DNA from 4 places in the Clostridium intestinale genome. Region 1 is predicted to be linked to each of the others. Evidence: riboswitches for the same ligand, from Rfam matches in the RefSeq annotation. Region 1 holds a riboswitch; each other region holds the start of a gene.
The links. Region 1 has a riboswitch for lysine ahead of ppcA (phosphoenolpyruvate carboxylase). Riboswitches for the same ligand answer to the same signal wherever they lie in the genome.
Positions count from the first base shown of each region.

Region 1 (4,624 bases):
TATTATTTCAGAAGAATATATTGAAGAATTAAAAAAGCTTCAAAATGATGTGGTTAAGGTTCCTATAGAGGATATTAAAAGAACTTTTCAAGAGGAACTAGGAAGAGATATAAATGAATGTTTTTTAGAATTTAATGAAGAACCTATAGCTTCTGCATCTGTTTCTCAAGTTCATGAAGGAGTTTTAAAAAGCGGAGTAAAGGTTGTAATAAAAGTTCAAAGACCAAACATAAAAGAACTTATGAGCCAAGACATGAGGATTTTAATGAGGCTTGCTAGAATGGCAAAAGGAAAGTTTAAAGAAACTTTAATTGATCCAATGGAAGCTTTAAAAGAAATACAGAACATTACAGAAAAAGAATTAGATTTTAGGATAGAAAAAGACAATTTAAAGAGATTTGAGAGAAATAATAGAGATGTAGTACCACTTCATGTTCCAGAAGTTTATGATGAATATTCAACTGCTAGAATTTTAATTATGGAGAAAATAGAAGGGTATAAGATAACAGATAAATATAGCTTAATTCAAGATAACTATGAACTAGAAGACATATCTAAAAAATTGGTATCTATATATTTTAAGCATATTTTTAAGGATGGTTTTTTCCACGGGGATCCTCATCCAGGTAATATTCTAGTATCTGACAACAAAATTTGCTTTATAGATTTTGGGATAATGGGAGAAATAAGCCCTTACCTAAGAGAATGGTTTAATAAGGTAATAATAGCTTTAGCTAAAAAAGATATAAATAAGCTAGTTGACTTCATATTAGCAATAGGAATAAAAAATGGAACTATAAATAAAAGTAACTTGTATGAAGATATAGAAGGGTTTTTAGATGTTTATTTAGGTACTTCATTAAAAAATATAAAAATATCTAGGATGCTTCAAGAAATAATGGCTATATCATCTAAAAACAATATTTTAATGCCAACAGACTTAGTAATATTAGCTAAAAGCATGGTAATATTTGAAGGGGTGATTGCAGAGTTATCTCCTGATTTAGACATATTAACTATGGTTATAGCTATAATGGGAAATGATAGTAAATTATTTTTCTTAAATGATTTAAGCAAAGAAGACATAGCATTAAAACTTTATAAATTCATTGAAAGTTCTATGGAGCTTCCTGAAAAAGCTGTTAGTTTTATGGATAGCGTAAAAGGCGGAAGGGCAAAAATTAACCTACAGATAAATGAGTTAGATAAATCAATGGATAGATTCAGTAAAATGGTGAATAGAATGGTGTTTTCCATGATAATCTCAGCTATGATAGTAGGTTCATCACTAATAATAGATTATAATGGTGCTCCGCAATTTCATGGGGTCTCAGTAATAGGTTTATTTGGATTTTTTATAGCTGCTATATTAGGAGTTTGGCTTGTTATAAGCATAATAAGATCTGGAAATATCTAAAATAATTCTTGATAAAAATTTTGCTACAATGTATAATTCAATAAAAGTGAATATTTTAGAGATAGAGGCGCAAGGTTTAAAAGTATCTTCATGGAGCTAAGCACAGAGAAGTGAAGAGAAAGGAAACATTGCCGAAGTGTGTAGTTAATGCTTTAAGACTATACAACTGGTCTTATATAGAATATATATAAGATTGTCACAAATAATGTTTGTGGAGAGCTATTCAATGGAAACTGTTATTGATATTTATTCAGTACATACAGAGCCTTGGATTACTCCAAGGCTCTTTTTTCTTTAGAGTATTGGGGAACACTTTTAGATAATAACAGCCTTAATTAATAAACATAAAAGAAAAGATGTGCAAGTGAAAAATAAAAAACTTGCATTTGTAAATAGAAATATATTTACATTACAACATTTTATGTTAGAATTGAAATTAGGCGGTAAATAAAAATTCATTTGGGGGTATATTTAATGTATAAAATTCCTAGTTCTATGATGACGCAACATCCAGACAACGTAGATACTTATGTATCTATACAACAAGAACCACAAGAAGCAATTGACGGTCTTACATTTCAGGAGAAAGGTGGACTCGGAATAAATGAGATAATGATTGACTTTGAAGGTAAGTTAACACCATATCATCAAACTTCTCAGGTGGCTTTAGGATTAATCTCCAATGGTATAATTCCAGGAAAGGATGTAGCTATAACGCCAAGAATTCCTAATGCGAATAAGGAATCAGTATTTAGACAATTAATGAGTATAATGTCAATAGTAGAAACCAATGTTCAAGCTTATCAAAACACAGGTGTGCAGGCTATAAAAGAGGTTGTAGTACCTATGGTTGAGACTGGAGCAGAAGTTTGTCAATTTCAAGATAGAGTAAACTCTGTTATTGAACTTGGAAACAAAAACTATGATGTTAAATTCGATTTAAATAGTATAAGAATAATTCCACTAGTAGAAGGGGTTCCTTCATTAGTAAATATAGATACAATATTTGATGAGTTTTATCATACCTCAGAAGATAAAGGAGATAAGCTTGAATCTTTAAGATTTATGCTAGCACGTTCAGATTCTGCTATGTCTTATGGATTAATATCAGGAGTATTATCTGTAATACTTGCAATAGATACAGCTTATAAGTGGGGAAAAGACCATGGAGTAGAAGTATATCCAATCCTAGGTTGCGGCTCACTTCCATTTAGAGGACATTTCACTAATGATAATGTTGAAAGCATGATTAAAACTTACTCAGGTATTAAGACTTTTACACTACAATCAGCTTTAAGATATGACCATGGAAGAGATAAAGCAAAAGAAGTAGTAAATAAATTAAATGATAATATAGATAAATCAGTTCATAGAAACTTTAATCAAGAAGATATAGAACTTATGAAAGAATTCATAGGAATATTTTCAAAATATTATCTTCAAACCTTCTTAAAAATAATAAACACAGTAAGCTTTGTATCAGACTTTATCCCTAAAAACAGAGATAGACTTACTAAGAGTAAAACTGGTTTAGATTATACAAGGGATCTTCCAGAAATAGATAAAATAGCAAACTGGGTTAAAGATGAGAAATTAAAAAATGAATTATTATCAATAGACCTAAACGTAGAATATTCAGTGCCAAGAGCTATTTCTTACACTGGAGCTATGTATACCCTAGGAATACCACCAGAATTCGTAGGAATGGGTAGAGGTCTTAGAGAAATAAAAGAAAAGTATGGACAAGAAGGGATAGATAAACTAAAAGAATTCTATCCTCAAATAAAAAAAGACTTTAGATTTGCAGCTTTATTTGCTAATCCTAAAGTTTCAAAAAGAATAATAGATGAATCTGCAAGATTAGAATATGCAGAGGATTTAGAATTAGTAAATGAAATATTAGACTTAGGTATTGATTTTGAATACCTAAATGATAATGAATTCTACCATACATTACTTAAAACAACACGTCCAATCATAATGCACCTAATAGGTTCAGAAGAAGATTTATTAGAAAATAAAACAGAAGAACTTAAGATTCTAAATGAGTGGATTATAAGAATGGGTAAATTAAGAGGAAGTATGGGTTAATAAGATATTTAGATTATAGTTGTATTTTGTATGTAAATAAATGCAACTAGATTAAAAAACTAATAAACATTGTTAAGTATATTAAGAGAAACACCTCTTATTAATTGAGTTAATAAGAGGTGTTTCTCTATTTATATGGTTATTTTATTTTTTAAGTAAATATAGAATTTTACAAAATGGAAAGTAAGCTTGATATTGATGAAAGAGAGTGTTAGTATTTAGATATGGAAAGTAAACTTAACATTAAGAGGAGTGGTAGGGTGAAAAATCGTTTAGAGGAAATACGAAAAAAGCGGGGGATAAAGCAAGAGGATTTGGCTACTATACTCGAAGTATCAAGACAAACTATTGGTTCCTTAGAGAATGGCAGATATAATCCTTCGATTATATTAGCTTTTAAGATTGCTAAGTACTTTAATATGAGTATAGAAGAAATTTTTATTTATGAGGAGGAATAAGTAAAATGAAAAAAGAAGCGAAGTATTATTATTTATCAGTATTTGGATTTATATTATTGGGTTTAGGGTTATATTTAAGTAAAACAATTATTGAAGCAGAGGGAATTATGAGAGCATTACCATATGTATGCATAGGATTAGGCTGTGGAATATTAGGTCATGGTATAGGCGAGATTATAAGTTATAAGGCATTAAAAAATTCCCCTGATATTAGAAAACAAATAAACATTGAAAAATTAGATGAACGAAATATTTTAATTACAAGTCGTGCAAAAGCAAAAGCATATGACATGATGGTATTTATATTTGGAGCTTTAATGCTTACTTTTGCTTTGATGAGAATTGATATGATAGCTATTCTTCTTTTAGTTTTTGCATATTTGTTTATTATTGCTTACGGATTGTATTATCGTTATAAACTAAATAAAAAATTATAAATATTAAGCCTTACTCTGAATATTTCAGAAAAAACACCTTTTATTAGTTAAATAAAAAGGTGTTTTTATTTATATATTATAATATAAGAAGTACTTATATCTATGAATTATCAATAATTAAAGCTATTTCCCCAGCACCAACTACTGCAACACGGTCATCATCTAGAATAGTTCCTAAGTTTACTGTATCGTTTATGTTATCAAATTTTTTAAAGAAGGTT
Region 1 covers NZ_CP121166.1:3,248,525-3,253,148, reverse strand. The annotation lists gene P8F83_RS16735 (ABC1 kinase family protein) at 1-1,417, shown strand, start outside; lysine riboswitch at 1,472-1,647, shown strand; gene ppcA (phosphoenolpyruvate carboxylase) at 1,892-3,508, shown strand; gene P8F83_RS16725 (helix-turn-helix transcriptional regulator) at 3,769-3,966, shown strand; gene P8F83_RS16720 (DUF6442 family protein) at 3,972-4,403, shown strand; gene P8F83_RS16715 (hypothetical protein) at 4,504-4,624, opposite strand, start outside.

Region 2 (4,624 bases), 1.4 Mb from region 1:
TGTTATATAAATTTAATCCTCCGTGGACATAGCCTATATTAGTAACTAAAAATACGTGTAAAAATCCAGCTATTACTCCATATATGAAACCAAAGTTACCGGCTATTGGAGCTAAACAAGTAGAAAATAGTATAGAAATCAACATTTGAGGTGAGTTCACATCAAGTATATTAATATAAGCTGATAGGGTTGCACCTAAAATAACGGGTAATGTGTTTTTGGGATGTTTACCAAAAGCTGAAAATCCTATTATTGTAAAAATTGCACCCATCAAAGGGCCATTTAACTCTCCTCCTAGTATAAATACTATAATTAAAGATAGCAACCCCATGATACCCATATTTGCATATACACGATTTCCATACATTAAATAATAATCACTTACGAGTCTTCCAGAAGATTTATTTATTAACCTTAGAGAGTTTACTATATTATATTTATTATTACCTGTTAATGATATTAGTAGTAATGATATGCATATAATTATCACAATTATAGATAAAAATTTGTGGCTATCATGAAATAAAATCAGGTTGCTTTCAAAGTCTATTCCCAAAGATCTATAAATTGACATTATAAACATTGCCAAAATGCCTCCTGAGAACCCTAAATTATATAGATTAAATCCTTGGTGAAGTCTTAAACAATAGGATGAAATAGGAGGCAAAATAAATCCAATACATATTCCTAATAAAAATCCAAGTACATAACCTTCAACAAAAGAAAATTGACTAGTGAAACTCAGTTGAGTTACAGTAGGTGATAATGTTGTACCAAGTAAAGCTATTAATATATAATTAAGAAAAGGTTCTTTTTTGTATTTAGAGAATAGCCAAACCCCTATAATAATTGGCCATATATTTATTATGTTTTTTCCAAAAAACGAAAATCCAGTAGTTAACCATAAAGACATTATAGTAGAACCATTTGGCTTTACTCCAATGCGTATTAAAAGAGCTATCATTGATAAACCAGTCAACCCAACATTTATGAAGGTAGCTCCAATTCCACCTATAGCGAAATAGTCGGTCAGAAGGATATCTGGAGTAGTTAGAATATTTTTTAATCCTAAATAAAGTATATTAAGTTCTGTAGAAATCAGTGGGATTATGATCATCAATCCATAAAGAAGAAAATAATAAAGATAATTTTTTATTAATTTTTTTGTTGCGGTCATATATACCCCCTTAAAATAAAATTTATAAAATTGAAGTTAAAACCATTTATTAGTATATTTATAAGTATTATAATATATTTATAATACTTTGTGGAGGGAAAACATATGTCGATAAAAGAATCTAAATTTGTACCAGAAATAAAAGGCATACTAAGAAACCATGTAATTGAAGTACCTACTATTATAAGAAATTGTAGTGGAATAAAGATATTTGGTAAAAGAATTAAGTCGTTACTATTTACAACTGATGTTGCTATAATAAGAAACACCAATGCAGATGCAATTATAGCTGTATATCCCTTCACTCCTCAACCATTAATAACTCAAGCATTAGTTATGGCAGCAGATGTGCCTGTTTTTTGTGGTGTAGGTGGGGGAATAACTCAAGGGAAAAGAGTAGTAAACTTAGCTCTTGATGCAGAGTTTAAAGGTGCTATGGGTGTTGTTGTCAATGCTCCAACATCAAATGAAATAATTAAAAAAATTAGAAATACTATTGATATACCTGTTATAGTTACTATGGTTTCTGAAAATGAAAACATAGAGGAAAGAATAGAGTCAGGAGCCACTATACTAAATGTATCAGGTGGTAAAGACACTGCAGCTATAGTAAAGAGAATAAAGGACCAATATCCTGAATTTCCAGTTATAGCAACAGGAGGACCTACAGAAGAAAGTATCAGAGAAACAATACTAGCTGGTGCCAATGCTATAACTTATACACCTCCATTAGGTGGAGATATTATGAGTGACTTAATGGATAAGTACAGAAATTCATAAAAAAGTGTTGACAAATATATTTAATATGATATCATTGTATCAATAAGTTGAATAGTATATATAGAATATATATACCTAGGGTAGAGGTGCTGTTAGTTAATAGTATTTAGATTGAGCCGGCAAGCTAAGATGTCTAGAGAAAGGAACAACAGCCGAAGAGGTAATACCGGCAGGATTTATCTCTGGTCATGTACATAATATGTGCCTGACTGTCACGTTATGTGGAGAGCTACAAGGTAGGCTGATTGTAATATTATCAATGGTGATTCATTTATAGTTGCCTTTTACAAGAACCTATATTGAGACTCTATCCGTCACAGATTTTTCTGTGACTTTTGTTTTTGGGGTAAATAAATAAGGGGGAATTAAAAATGAAATTATTTGGTAGCATGAAAGTAGAAAACAATCATTTGACAATCGGAGGAATAAATACAAGCACATTAGCAGCAAAATATGGAACTCCTTTATATATAATGGATGAGGAGCTTATACGCTCAAATTGTAGAGATTATTATAATGAGTTTCAATGCGAAGCTAGGGGCAATAGAGTAGCTTACGCAGGAAAAGCATTTTTAACTTTAGATATGTGTAGATTAGTTATGGAGGAAAACTTATATCTTGATGTTGTATCTGGTGGAGAACTGTTTACTGCAAAGAGAGCAGGGTTTCCTTTAGAAAAAATATATTTTCATGGAAATAATAAAACTATAGATGAAATTAATTTAGGTGTAAGTTATGGGGTTGGAAGATTTGTTGTAGATAATCTTTATGAAATGGAACAAGTAGATAGAATAGCTAAAGAAAATAATAAGGTACAAAAAATATATCTAAGAATAACTCCTGGAATAGAAGCACATACTCATGAATATATAAAAACAGGTCAAATCGATTCTAAATTTGGTTTTGCACCAGTTGGAAATATAATCATGGATGCAGTAAGAAAAGCTATAGATCTACAAAATGTTGAACTTTGTGGAGTACATTGCCATATTGGATCACAAATTTTCGATATTGAACCTTATGAGGATGCAGCTGAAATAATGTTAAATCTAATATATAAAATCAAACAAGAAACAGGATATGTTGTGCCAGAGTTAGATTTAGGCGGCGGTTTTGGTATATTCTATACTGATGGAGATAGTCCTAAAGAAACTGGTGATTATTGCAAAGCTATATTAGATAAAGTAGATAAGGTATGTGAAGACTTAAATATAGATAGACCTATAATTACTATAGAACCAGGAAGATCCATAGTAGGTAATGCTGGAACTACTATTTATACTGTTGGTTCCATAAAAGAGATTCCTGGAATTAGAAAGTATGTATCTGTTGATGGTGGGATGACAGATAATATAAGACCATCATTATATAGAGCTGAGTATGAATGTTTAGTGGCTAACAATGTAATAAGTGATTATAGAGAAAGAGTAGCTATTGCAGGTAAATGCTGTGAATCAGGAGATATACTTTTAAATTCTATTGAAATGCAGAAAGTTAATAGTGGAGATATACTAGCAATATTGTCAACTGGAGCATACGGATATTCAATGTCAAATAACTATAATAAGACTCCAAGAGCTGCAGTAGTTATGGTTCAAAATAACACTGAAAAATTGATTTGTAAAAGAGAAACCTATGAAGATTTAATTAGAAATGAAATATAATTAATAGAAGACGACTTAGTCGTCTTTTAATTTTCAAAAAATTTATAAAACTATATAGCTTTTTCTGTTTATAAGAGGTAAAATAAAACTCATACATTAAAACTTTTTAAAATATGATATAATTAAAGAGAACCTTTTAAGGAGGAGGAAAAATGTCATCAATCTATATAGTTGATAGGATTGAAGGTAGATATGCTGTATGCGAAACTGAAAAAAAAGAGATGGTTGATATAGAATTGACAAATATCTTTGGTATTGTTAAAGAAGGTAAGGTTATATTAAAAAGAGAAGATGGATATTATGTAGATGAAGAGGCTACAATTAAGAGAAAAGATGAGATTAAAAAACTAATGGAAGGTATGTGGGAGGAGTAAATGCAAGAGAATATTAACGAAGACAATGTTAGTGAAGTCAAAGATGTTGAAGAAAATATTAAAGAAGAAGAGACAAAAAAGGTATCTGGGATGAAAGGATTTTTATTTGATTGGATATTACCTGTAGTACTAGCTTTAATTGCTACATTAATAATAAATAAATTTCTTTTATTTAAAGTATATATACCAAGTGAATCAATGAAACCAACATTAGAAAAAGGGGATCAGCTATTTGTAACAAAAGTATATAATTTAGAAAAGTTACAAAGAGGAGATATAATAGTTTTTTATTCTAATGAACTTGGGGATACTTTAATTAAGAGATTAATAGCTTTACCTAATGATAAAGTAGAAATAAAGGAAGGAAAAGTATATATAAATGGAGATGAAACTAGTGAGGAATATGTAAAAAATCCATCAATATATAATGGTAGTTTTACTGTTCCAGAAGGAAAGTATTTCTTCTTAGGAGATAATAGGGCAAATTCTGCTGATGCTAGATATTGGGCAAATCCATATATCGATGGACATGAAATTAAAGGAAAAGCGCAAGTAAGGGTATTTCCATTTAATAGAGTAGGAATGTTAAAGTAGACGAATGAAAAAGAGGTGAAATGTTTTATGTTTAA
Region 2 covers NZ_CP121166.1:5,472-10,095, forward strand. The annotation lists gene P8F83_RS00035 (DUF1576 domain-containing protein) at 1-1,177, opposite strand, end outside; gene P8F83_RS00040 (beta/alpha barrel domain-containing protein) at 1,283-1,957, shown strand; lysine riboswitch at 2,031-2,197, shown strand; gene lysA (diaminopimelate decarboxylase) at 2,329-3,621, shown strand; gene P8F83_RS00050 (DUF3006 domain-containing protein) at 3,774-3,995, shown strand; gene lepB (signal peptidase I) at 3,996-4,589, shown strand; gene ftsH (ATP-dependent zinc metalloprotease FtsH) at 4,617-4,624, shown strand, end outside.
Region 2: it holds a riboswitch for lysine, as region 1 does, so the genes downstream of both, lysA (diaminopimelate decarboxylase) here and ppcA (phosphoenolpyruvate carboxylase) in region 1, are expected to answer to the same signal.

Region 3 (4,624 bases), 1.1 Mb from region 1:
TAGCTTCTACTGTTCCAGTAAAAGCAACTATGGTTATAGTAGAAGATGATATTGTTAGTCCAACAGGTGGTACTGGAATAACCGGATCAACTGGAGTAACAGGAGTAACAGGAACAACTGGAATAACTGGAGCGACTGGAGTAACAGGAGTAATTGGGGTAACAGGAGTAACAGGAACAACAGGAGCGACTGGAGTAACAGGAGTAACAGGAGTAACAGGCGTAACAGGAGTAACGGGAACAACTGGAGTAACAGGAATAACCGGAGCAACTGGAGTAACCGGAGCAACAGGAATAACCGGAGCAACAGGAGTAACAGGAGCGACAGGTGAAACAGGAACAACAGGAGTAACTGGAGCAACTGGAGTAACAGGAGTAACAGGAGTAACAGGAGCAACTGGAGAAACTGGAGTAACAGGAACAACTGGAGTAACTGGAGCAACAGGAGTAACCGGAATAACAGGAGCAACCGGAGAACCAGGAGGAGTAACAGGTGAAACTGGAGCAACAGGAGCAACAGGTCCAACTGGTACTATAGGTGAAACAGGAGTAACTGGAGCAACAGGACCGACTGGAGCTATAGGTGAAACAGGACCTGCTGGAGGAGCAACAGGGGGCACAGGAGCAACTGGGGCAACGGGATCAACCGGAGCAACAGGAGCAACAGGAGCAACAGGAGCAACCGGAGCAACCGGAGCAACCGGAGCAACCGGAGCAACCGGAGCAACTGGATCAACTGGGGCAACTGGATCAACTGGGGCAACCGGAGCAACAGGAACTGTTCAACCAAATCCTTTTGATGTATATGTTCAAGCTGGTGCGGTTGGTGGAGATGGAACTCAGGCAAGCCCATTTGGAACTATTCAACAAGGTGTTACAGCAGTATCACCTACAGGTGTAGTTCATGTTCTTGGAGGAACTTATTCAGTTACTTCAACAATTACAGTTAATAAATCAGGAGTAACATTGCAAGGATATCCTAATACAATAGTTTTATTACAAGCAGCTGTAATTCCTTTCCTTGTTACTGGAAGTGGAGTTACAATAGATGGATTTACTATTACAAGTGATTTGGCGTATGCAGTTGAGTTTATACAATTTGCAGGAACTAATCACAAGCTAACAAATAACTATATATATGGACCACCTCAGGCAGGACCATCTACAGGGTGGGTAGTAAATCGTGGATTTTTAACTCAGGGAAATGTAGTTAACCTGATAGTTCAAAATAATATATTCTACTTTATGAGACAACCAGCATATTTAAATCCAAATTCTACAGGATATATTGTAGATAATGTGACTTATAATACTAGAGGATTTGTTGTAGACAGAGCAATATTTGTTTTCTCAGGAAACTCATGGGGAATTCCACAGAATGCCGTTGATATTGCATTGCTAGTTGGGACTCCTACTGGTGCACCATATGATCCTACTTCAGCATTATCAACCTATAACAGTTCTGCTGTAATAAGTGATCAGAGATAAAGAAATAAATATAAAAATATTTTAATTTATAAATTTACCCTACTAATTAATGGCATTGATTAGTAGGGTTATATATTTATAAGAATAAAAAAATCATTTAGAGATAAAATTTATATTTTTTCAGCTACACTTTTCTTATAATGTAAAATCGTTTTAGAATTTCCACTAAAAAATTAAAAAAAATATAACACTTTTGTTGACATATATAATATATTATTGTACATTTATAATGTAATTTAATAAACCTCACTTTTAATGGTGGGGTAGAGGCGCGGTATTTATTAGTCTTTAGAAGAGTTTGAGAAGCAATGATGCTATAGAGAAGGAAATATCGCCGAAGTAAATAATAATCTCATTATTATTTGCTGGGTCTGTAGTTAAGAGCTGCAGGACTGTCTCAATAAGCCACCCAGTTTATTGAGTTGTGCTATCTCATTTAGGGAAAAGTGGAGGGAAACTAGTAGCAACTATGTTTATTGCGATCTGAGTTCAGCTCAGATCTTTTTTTATAACTTAAAAAGATAATATAAGCTAAAAATATGAGGGGGAACAAAAAAATGAAAAAATTATCATTAATAGTATCAGCTGTTTTATCAGCAACACTTTTATTTACAGGATGTGGCTCAAAAGCTTCTGATACATCAAAAACTGAAGATACTTTTAAAGTTGGAATGGAAGCTGGGTATGCTCCTTTTAACTGGACTCAAAAAGACGATTCTAACGGGGGAGTTAAAATTGATGGGGCTGCAGAATATGCAGGAGGCTATGATGTAGAAATAGCTAAAAAAATTGCTGACGATTTAGGTAAAAAGCTAGTTATAGTTAAAACAGAATGGGATGGATTAATACCAGCATTAGAATCTGGAAAGATAGATGCAGTTATAGCAGGTATGTCCCCAACAGCAGAACGTAAAGAAACAATAGACTTTTCAGATAATTATTATAAATCAGAGTTAGTTATGGTAGTTAAGAAAGGTGGAAAATATAATGGAGCTACTTCATTAAAAGATTTTAGTGGAGCTAAAGTAACTGCACAATTAAATACTTTTCACTATTCTGTTATAGATCAAATAGCTGGAGTTCAAAAACAAACAGCTATGGATAATTTCTCTGCTATGAGAGTTGCCCTTGAGTCAGGTGTAATTGATGCATATGTTTCAGAACGTCCAGAAGGAATTAGTGCTGAATCTAATAGCAATAATTTCAAGATGATAGAACTTAAAGATGGATTTAAGGCATCTGAAGAAGATGTTGCAATAGCAGTAGGCGTGAAAAAAGGCAGTGATTTAACAGCTAAGATCAATTCTACATTATCAAAAATTTCTGAATCAGATCGTAAGACTATAATGGATAATGCTATAAAAAATCAACCTGCTGCTGAATAATAGCAAGGTATATATAAAGCCGAGTGTATTTAAGTAACATTCGGTTTTGTCAAGTGAAACTTGATTCAGATGGGGTTTTATCCCCAGCTGAATTTTAGTTGAACCTATCTAGAGTCGTGCCAATGTTATCTCCAACCAGAGGTATTACAGTGGCTAGACGTCAGATAAATTAAAGGAGTGAAAAAATGACTTTTGAGGATATTGTAAAAATCTTTTCAAATAACTGGCCTATGTTTTTACGTGGAGCTGGTATGACTTTATTAATTTCTATTATTGGTACAATCTTAGGATCTATTATAGGGTTGTTAGTGGGAATGGTTAGAACTATTCCTGTACCTGAAAGAGGTATAAAGAAGGCAGTTCTAAAAGTTGTTAATGCTATCTTATCTATTTACATAGAAGTATTCCGTGGAACCCCTATGATAGTACAAGCGATGGTAATTTATTATGGATCAGCTTTAGCTTTTGGGATAGATATGAACAGAATATATGCAGGTATATTTATAGTATCTATAAATACAGGAGCGTACATGTCAGAAATTGTCCGCGGAGGAATAGTTTCTATTGACAAAGGACAGTTTGAAGCAGCACATGCTATAGGTATGAGTCATGTTCAAACTATGATTAATGTAGTATTACCACAGGTTATTAGAAATATATTACCAGCTACAGGTAATGAGTTTGTTATAAATATAAAGGATACATCTGTTCTTAGTGTAATATCTGTAACTGAGTTATTTTTCCAAGCAAAATCTGTAGCAGGAATTAATTATAAGTTTTTTGCAACGTTTTTTATTGCTAGTGTTATGTATTTTATAATGACTTTTGCAGTAACAAGAATACTAAGATTTATCGAGAGAAAAATAGATGGTCCGGACAACTATATTATGTATGCAAACCAAATGCAAGTTGAAACACCAGAAGATATGTTACGCAGAAACCAAAATAATTAGGTTAAGGATTTAAGGACAAAGGAGATAAGTATGGAAAAAATAATTGATATTAAACATTTAAATAAATCCTTTGGAACTCATGAAGTTTTAAAAGATATTGATTTTTCAGTAAATAAAGGAGAAGTTGTTTGTATCATAGGATCATCGGGTTCAGGTAAGTCTACTCTTCTTCGCTGCGTTAACCTTTTGGAGAAACCAAGTGGTGGTGAGATAATATATAAAGGAAAAGATATTTTACATGATGAACATGATACACGTGCATATCGTACAAAGCTAGGCATGGTATTTCAACAGTTTAATCTATTTAACAATCATGATGTTCTAAGTAACTGTACTGTAGGACAAATGAAGGTTTTAAAAAGAAGTAAAGAAGAGGCTGAGAAAGTAGCCATGAAATATTTACAAGTTGTAGGTATGGAGCGTTTTATAAATGCAAAACCAAGACAATTATCTGGTGGACAAAAACAGAGAGTTGCTATTGCTAGAGCTCTTTCTATGGAACCAGATGTTATTCTTTTTGATGAACCAACATCAGCTCTTGATCCAGAAATGGTAGGCGAAGTTCTAAAGGTTATGAAAGAACTTGCAGAATCAGGACTTACTATGATGGTAGTAACTCATGAAATGGGATTTGCTAAAGAGGTATCTGATCGTGTAGTGTTTATGGATAAAGGCGTTATAGCAGAAGAAGGTCTACCAGAAGAAATATTTAATAATCCAAAACAAGAACGTACCAGAGAGTTCTTAAAAAGGACTTTGAATTAATAAATAAAACCCTTGAATTTCAAGGGTTTTATTT
Region 3 covers NZ_CP121166.1:4,314,102-4,318,725, forward strand. The annotation lists gene P8F83_RS21810 (collagen-like triple helix repeat-containing protein) at 1-1,487, shown strand, start outside; lysine riboswitch at 1,744-1,925, shown strand; gene P8F83_RS21815 (transporter substrate-binding domain-containing protein) at 2,045-2,872, shown strand; gene P8F83_RS21820 (amino acid ABC transporter permease) at 3,058-3,825, shown strand; gene P8F83_RS21825 (amino acid ABC transporter ATP-binding protein) at 3,856-4,590, shown strand.
Region 3: it holds a riboswitch for lysine, as region 1 does, so the genes downstream of both, P8F83_RS21815 (transporter substrate-binding domain-containing protein) here and ppcA (phosphoenolpyruvate carboxylase) in region 1, are expected to answer to the same signal.

Region 4 (4,624 bases), 1.7 Mb from region 1:
ATAAAAAAACCTCCAAAAATTAAGCTTTATAATTAAGCTTTATAAAATATTTGTGTAGCGTAATACTTTCCATTATTATAGTAGACTCCTATACCTATTTCATCATAATTATTAGAAAGTATATTAGCTCTATGTCCTGGTGAGTTCATCCATTGATTAACTGTATATGCACCAGTAGGAGTCATTCCTGTTGACGTATATATATTCTCTCCCATTGCAGAATATCTTAAACCATTATCAGTTAACATTTTTCCTGGATCTCCATAGGTTGGAGATGTATGTGAAAAATAATTTTTGTCATGCATATCCTTGGATTTCATTGCTGCAAGCTTAGATACCTCACTATTTAACTTTAATGGTTGAAGCCCTTGTTTTTGTCTCTCTGCATTAGTGCTGTTTAATATGTCTGTTACAAGATCTCCTGATGCTTGATTTACATCCTTATTAGTGTCCCCAGCAGCTGGAGTTTGCGTATTGTTATTTGTTGATGGTTGTGTTGTACCGGTTCCTGGTGTTGCTGTACCAGTTCCTGGCGTAGTTGTTCCTGTTCCTGGTGCTGTTGTGCCATCTCCTGTCACTCCAGGAGCAGGTAGATTAGAATCTGGTGTTCCAGGTACTTCAGTTGCATTTTCATTAGTTGAATTTTCTATAGTCTCTGGTGTTGTCTCTTCTGTAACATCATTAGGATTATTAGCTTTATTACATCCATATAAAGGCAAACCTAAAAGCATAGCACTCATAATTAAAGAAATTAATTTTTTCATTACTTCACCTCCTACAATTATTGTGAGCTTTTTAAAGTTATTCATAATACTTTTTTACAGGTAATTAAGAGATAATATATTAAGTATGTATTTTTTTAACAAAAAAGCTACAAAACTAATCATCAACTAGTTTTGTAGCCTTTATTAAAATTTAAAAACTTTATCTAATTCTTTTTTAAGTTCATCTGTTATTTCAAGTAGTGGAAGTCTCACTTCTGACGACTCTATTAGACCTAATTTATATAAGCAATATTTTAAAGGTGTTGGGTTTGGTTCCTTAAATAAAAGTGGAACAAAACTATATAATTCTTTCCACGTTTCTAAAGCAGCTAAATGATCATTGTTTTTAATATTATTATATACTTTAACAAACTCTTCTGTTCTCATATGTGAAGAAGCTAATATTCCTCCATCTCCACCTAACGCAAGAGTTGAGAAGAAAGAAGCATCTTCTCCTGTTAATATAGATAAATCTTTAGGTGGCTCTAATAATAAATCTGTACTTTGTTTCATATCCCCACAAGAGTCTTTAATAGCTACTATATTTTTAAGTTCTGCTAACTTGTGAATAGTTTCATTTTCGATATTTCTTCCTGTTCTATATGGTATATTATATAAGATTATATCTAAATAAGTTGCTTCAGATATAGTCCTAAAATGCTCGTATATACCTCTTTGATCTGGTCTCGAATAATATGGAGATACTGATAATATTCCATCAACTTTATATTTTTCAACGACCTTAAGTTTTTCAACTAATTTTTTAGTATTATTTCCACCTAATCCTACATAAACAGGAACTTTTCCATCTACATATTCCATAATTTTTTCAACTATCTCTTCATATTCTCTATCTGATATTACTGGACTTTCACCAGTAGTTCCAAGTGGTATGAATCCATGAATTCCTTTTGTTAAATAGTTGTCCACCATTTTTTTATAAGAATTAAAATCCACCTCATCATTTTTAAATGGCGTGATTAATGGAACAAATACTCCTCTTAATGACATAATATATTACCCTCCTAAAGCATTAAATTAAATTTAAAATAAATAAAGCCTTGGAAAAAATCCAAGGCTTCTTACTCATACAAAAATAAGAATAAAATCCATTGGATAGCTCTCCACAAAAAATTGTGACAATCTTACATATATTTTATGCAAGACCAGCAATATAACCCTTAAAGCGTAGGTTACATACTTCGGCGATGGTTCCTTTCTCATTACTTCTCAGTGCTTACCTCCATAATGATACTATTAAACATCGCGCCTCTATCTCAAAACTATTACTTTTCGTTAATTATACATTCATATCTGCTTTTAATCAAGTATTAATTTAATATATCTTTCAAACTTAAGTCAAGAGATTTTGTAACCTCATCTAATTTTTTAGTTTGTTCTTTTACATTGTTAGCTGTCTCATAACCTTTTCCAACTATTATAGCTGTATCTAATGCATCTAAATATCTGTCATTTATAAGGCTTATTTCACTGCTATGTTCTAATTTTCCGACCTCACTTTTAATTTCTACTAATCTATCTGTATTTTCTTTAACGTTTCTTCCTTCTTTGATATCATTTACAAGATTTATTGATTCTTTAGAGATTGAAGTTATATTTTTAAAATATCCATAGTCCACCTTATATCTATTGATTTCATAGCTTATAGATTTTTTAGTAATTAGTATATTGTATGCGCTAACCCCTAGAGTCAATATAAGTATAACTAATATAATAAATTTTATAATTCCTTTAATAAATTTTACAGCTATATATAATAATATAATTGCAACTACTACTAATATTATATTTTCTAAATTTATTCCTGACATTTCACTCTTCCTTTCATTAACTTCTATTATAACATAAAAAAACTGAGAATAGTTCCCAGTTTTTATTTTAGTGTTTATTTCTTTTGTTTTGAATTTCCGGAACTGGTTCTACAGTGTTCTTTTTAGGTGTTTCAAACCTCTTACTATTCCATGAAGATTGTTGATCCTTTTTAGCCATAATCTCACCTCCATCAAGTATCTAAAATGTAGTTTCTACACTAATACATATTTTATTCAGTTAGTTTTTCACTTAAACTTTATAACTTCATTAAAACTAGATTAAATATCTTAATGAAGCTTGACATAAAGATATTTATTTAATTATACTGTTGATATAATTTGGATTTATTACCAGTTTTACTTTATATAAAAAATGGAAATATTCACAATATAAATTAAGGAGAAAAAATGAGAGATAAGCATAAAATATCTAATAAAAAAGATAAATTTAAAAGATCTAAAAACAGTACAAGCCACCTTATTGAAACTAAAGAAAATAAATTTTACAACTCTTTAGAAATCCTTAGCATAAAAACCATTTTAAGAAGTATCTCAACAATTGCTGTAATTTTTATACTTATTATAGGATTTATAGGATACACTAATATTCAAAAAATTAATAAATATCAAAATGAAATATATAACAACAATCTAATTCCTATTACCTCCATACAAAATATTGAAAGTTCCATTTTAAAAGCTAAGATAGCATCAAAAGAAATCTTAAGCAATTATACTATTGTTAGAGAATCGGAAATTTATACTCTTCAATCCAATATAACTAAAAATATGGATACTTTCTCAAAAAATATTAAAATGGATGAAACAGAAAATAAATTATATGTAGGCTTAACTCAATCAATAGATAGTTATTTTTTATCAATCAATAATTCAATTAATAAATTAAAAAACTCTAAAGAATTAAATCAAGATGAAATTACTCAAATTACATCAGCCGAAGATAACATACTTGAAAATATTAAAAACCTTAAAAACTATGAAATTAATTCAGCTGACGAACTTAACAAAAACGGAGAAAGTACATATAAAACAACTTCAAACGCTTATTTAATTTTACTTGTAATAATTGTAATCATTGGATATTTAACAACAGTAGTTTTTAGAAAACTAGTACAACATATGTCTAAAAATATATATGAAAAAGTAAAGATTTTATCTAGTGGAGATTTTACAGTTCAATTTGATACACACTCTAATAATGAGTTTGGGTTAATTAGTAGAGAACTTCACAAATCAATAGAAGAAATATCTCAAATGTTAAATAAAATAAAAGCTATCTCAAGTGAGGTTTTTGACCAAAGCAGTTCTCTATCAGCTATCTCTGAAGAAATGAACTCTTCAGCAGAACAGGTTTCTTCAGCAATAGAAGGGGTTGCAGATGGTGCAACTAATCAATCTCAGGAGCTTATGAATACCTCAGAACTTTTAAATAATTTTTCAAACAATATGAATTCTATTTTAACTTCTATTCATAATGTAGATGAAAAGGCCTCTGTAATAAACAAAGAGATTTCACTCAGTAACGAAGATCTAAGTATTTTACTTAATTCAATTCATAAAATTACTTTTGAATTTAATGAGGTTTCCAAAAAAATTCTTACTTTAGGTAATGATATTAGTCAAATAAACAACATAACAGACATTATCCAAGATATAGCAGATCAAACTAATCTTTTATCACTAAATGCTATGATAGAATCCGCAAGAGCAGGTGAGGCAGGAAGAGGGTTTGCAGTGGTAGCTGATGAAATTCGAAAACTTGCTGAACAAACTAAAACTTCTTCTAAAAATATTAATGACTTAGTTGGTTCAGTTTCTAATGAAGCGGATTTAGTAATTAATACAACAAACAATGTTAATTCAACTTTAAAGGAACAATTAACTATAGTAAAAAAATCAACTGATTCTTTTAAGTCTATAATTAATTCTTTTTCAAATATGCTACCTGAAATTAAAAGCATAGCCAATCAAGCTTCTATAATAGATACAGAAAGAAACTCAATAATT
Region 4 covers NZ_CP121166.1:246,085-250,708, reverse strand. The annotation lists gene P8F83_RS01115 (CAP domain-containing protein) at 33-764, opposite strand; gene dapA (4-hydroxy-tetrahydrodipicolinate synthase) at 909-1,775, opposite strand; lysine riboswitch at 1,874-2,047, opposite strand; gene P8F83_RS01105 (hypothetical protein) at 2,096-2,596, opposite strand; gene P8F83_RS01100 (methyl-accepting chemotaxis protein) at 3,005-4,624, shown strand, end outside.
Region 4: it holds a riboswitch for lysine, as region 1 does, so the genes downstream of both, dapA (4-hydroxy-tetrahydrodipicolinate synthase) here and ppcA (phosphoenolpyruvate carboxylase) in region 1, are expected to answer to the same signal.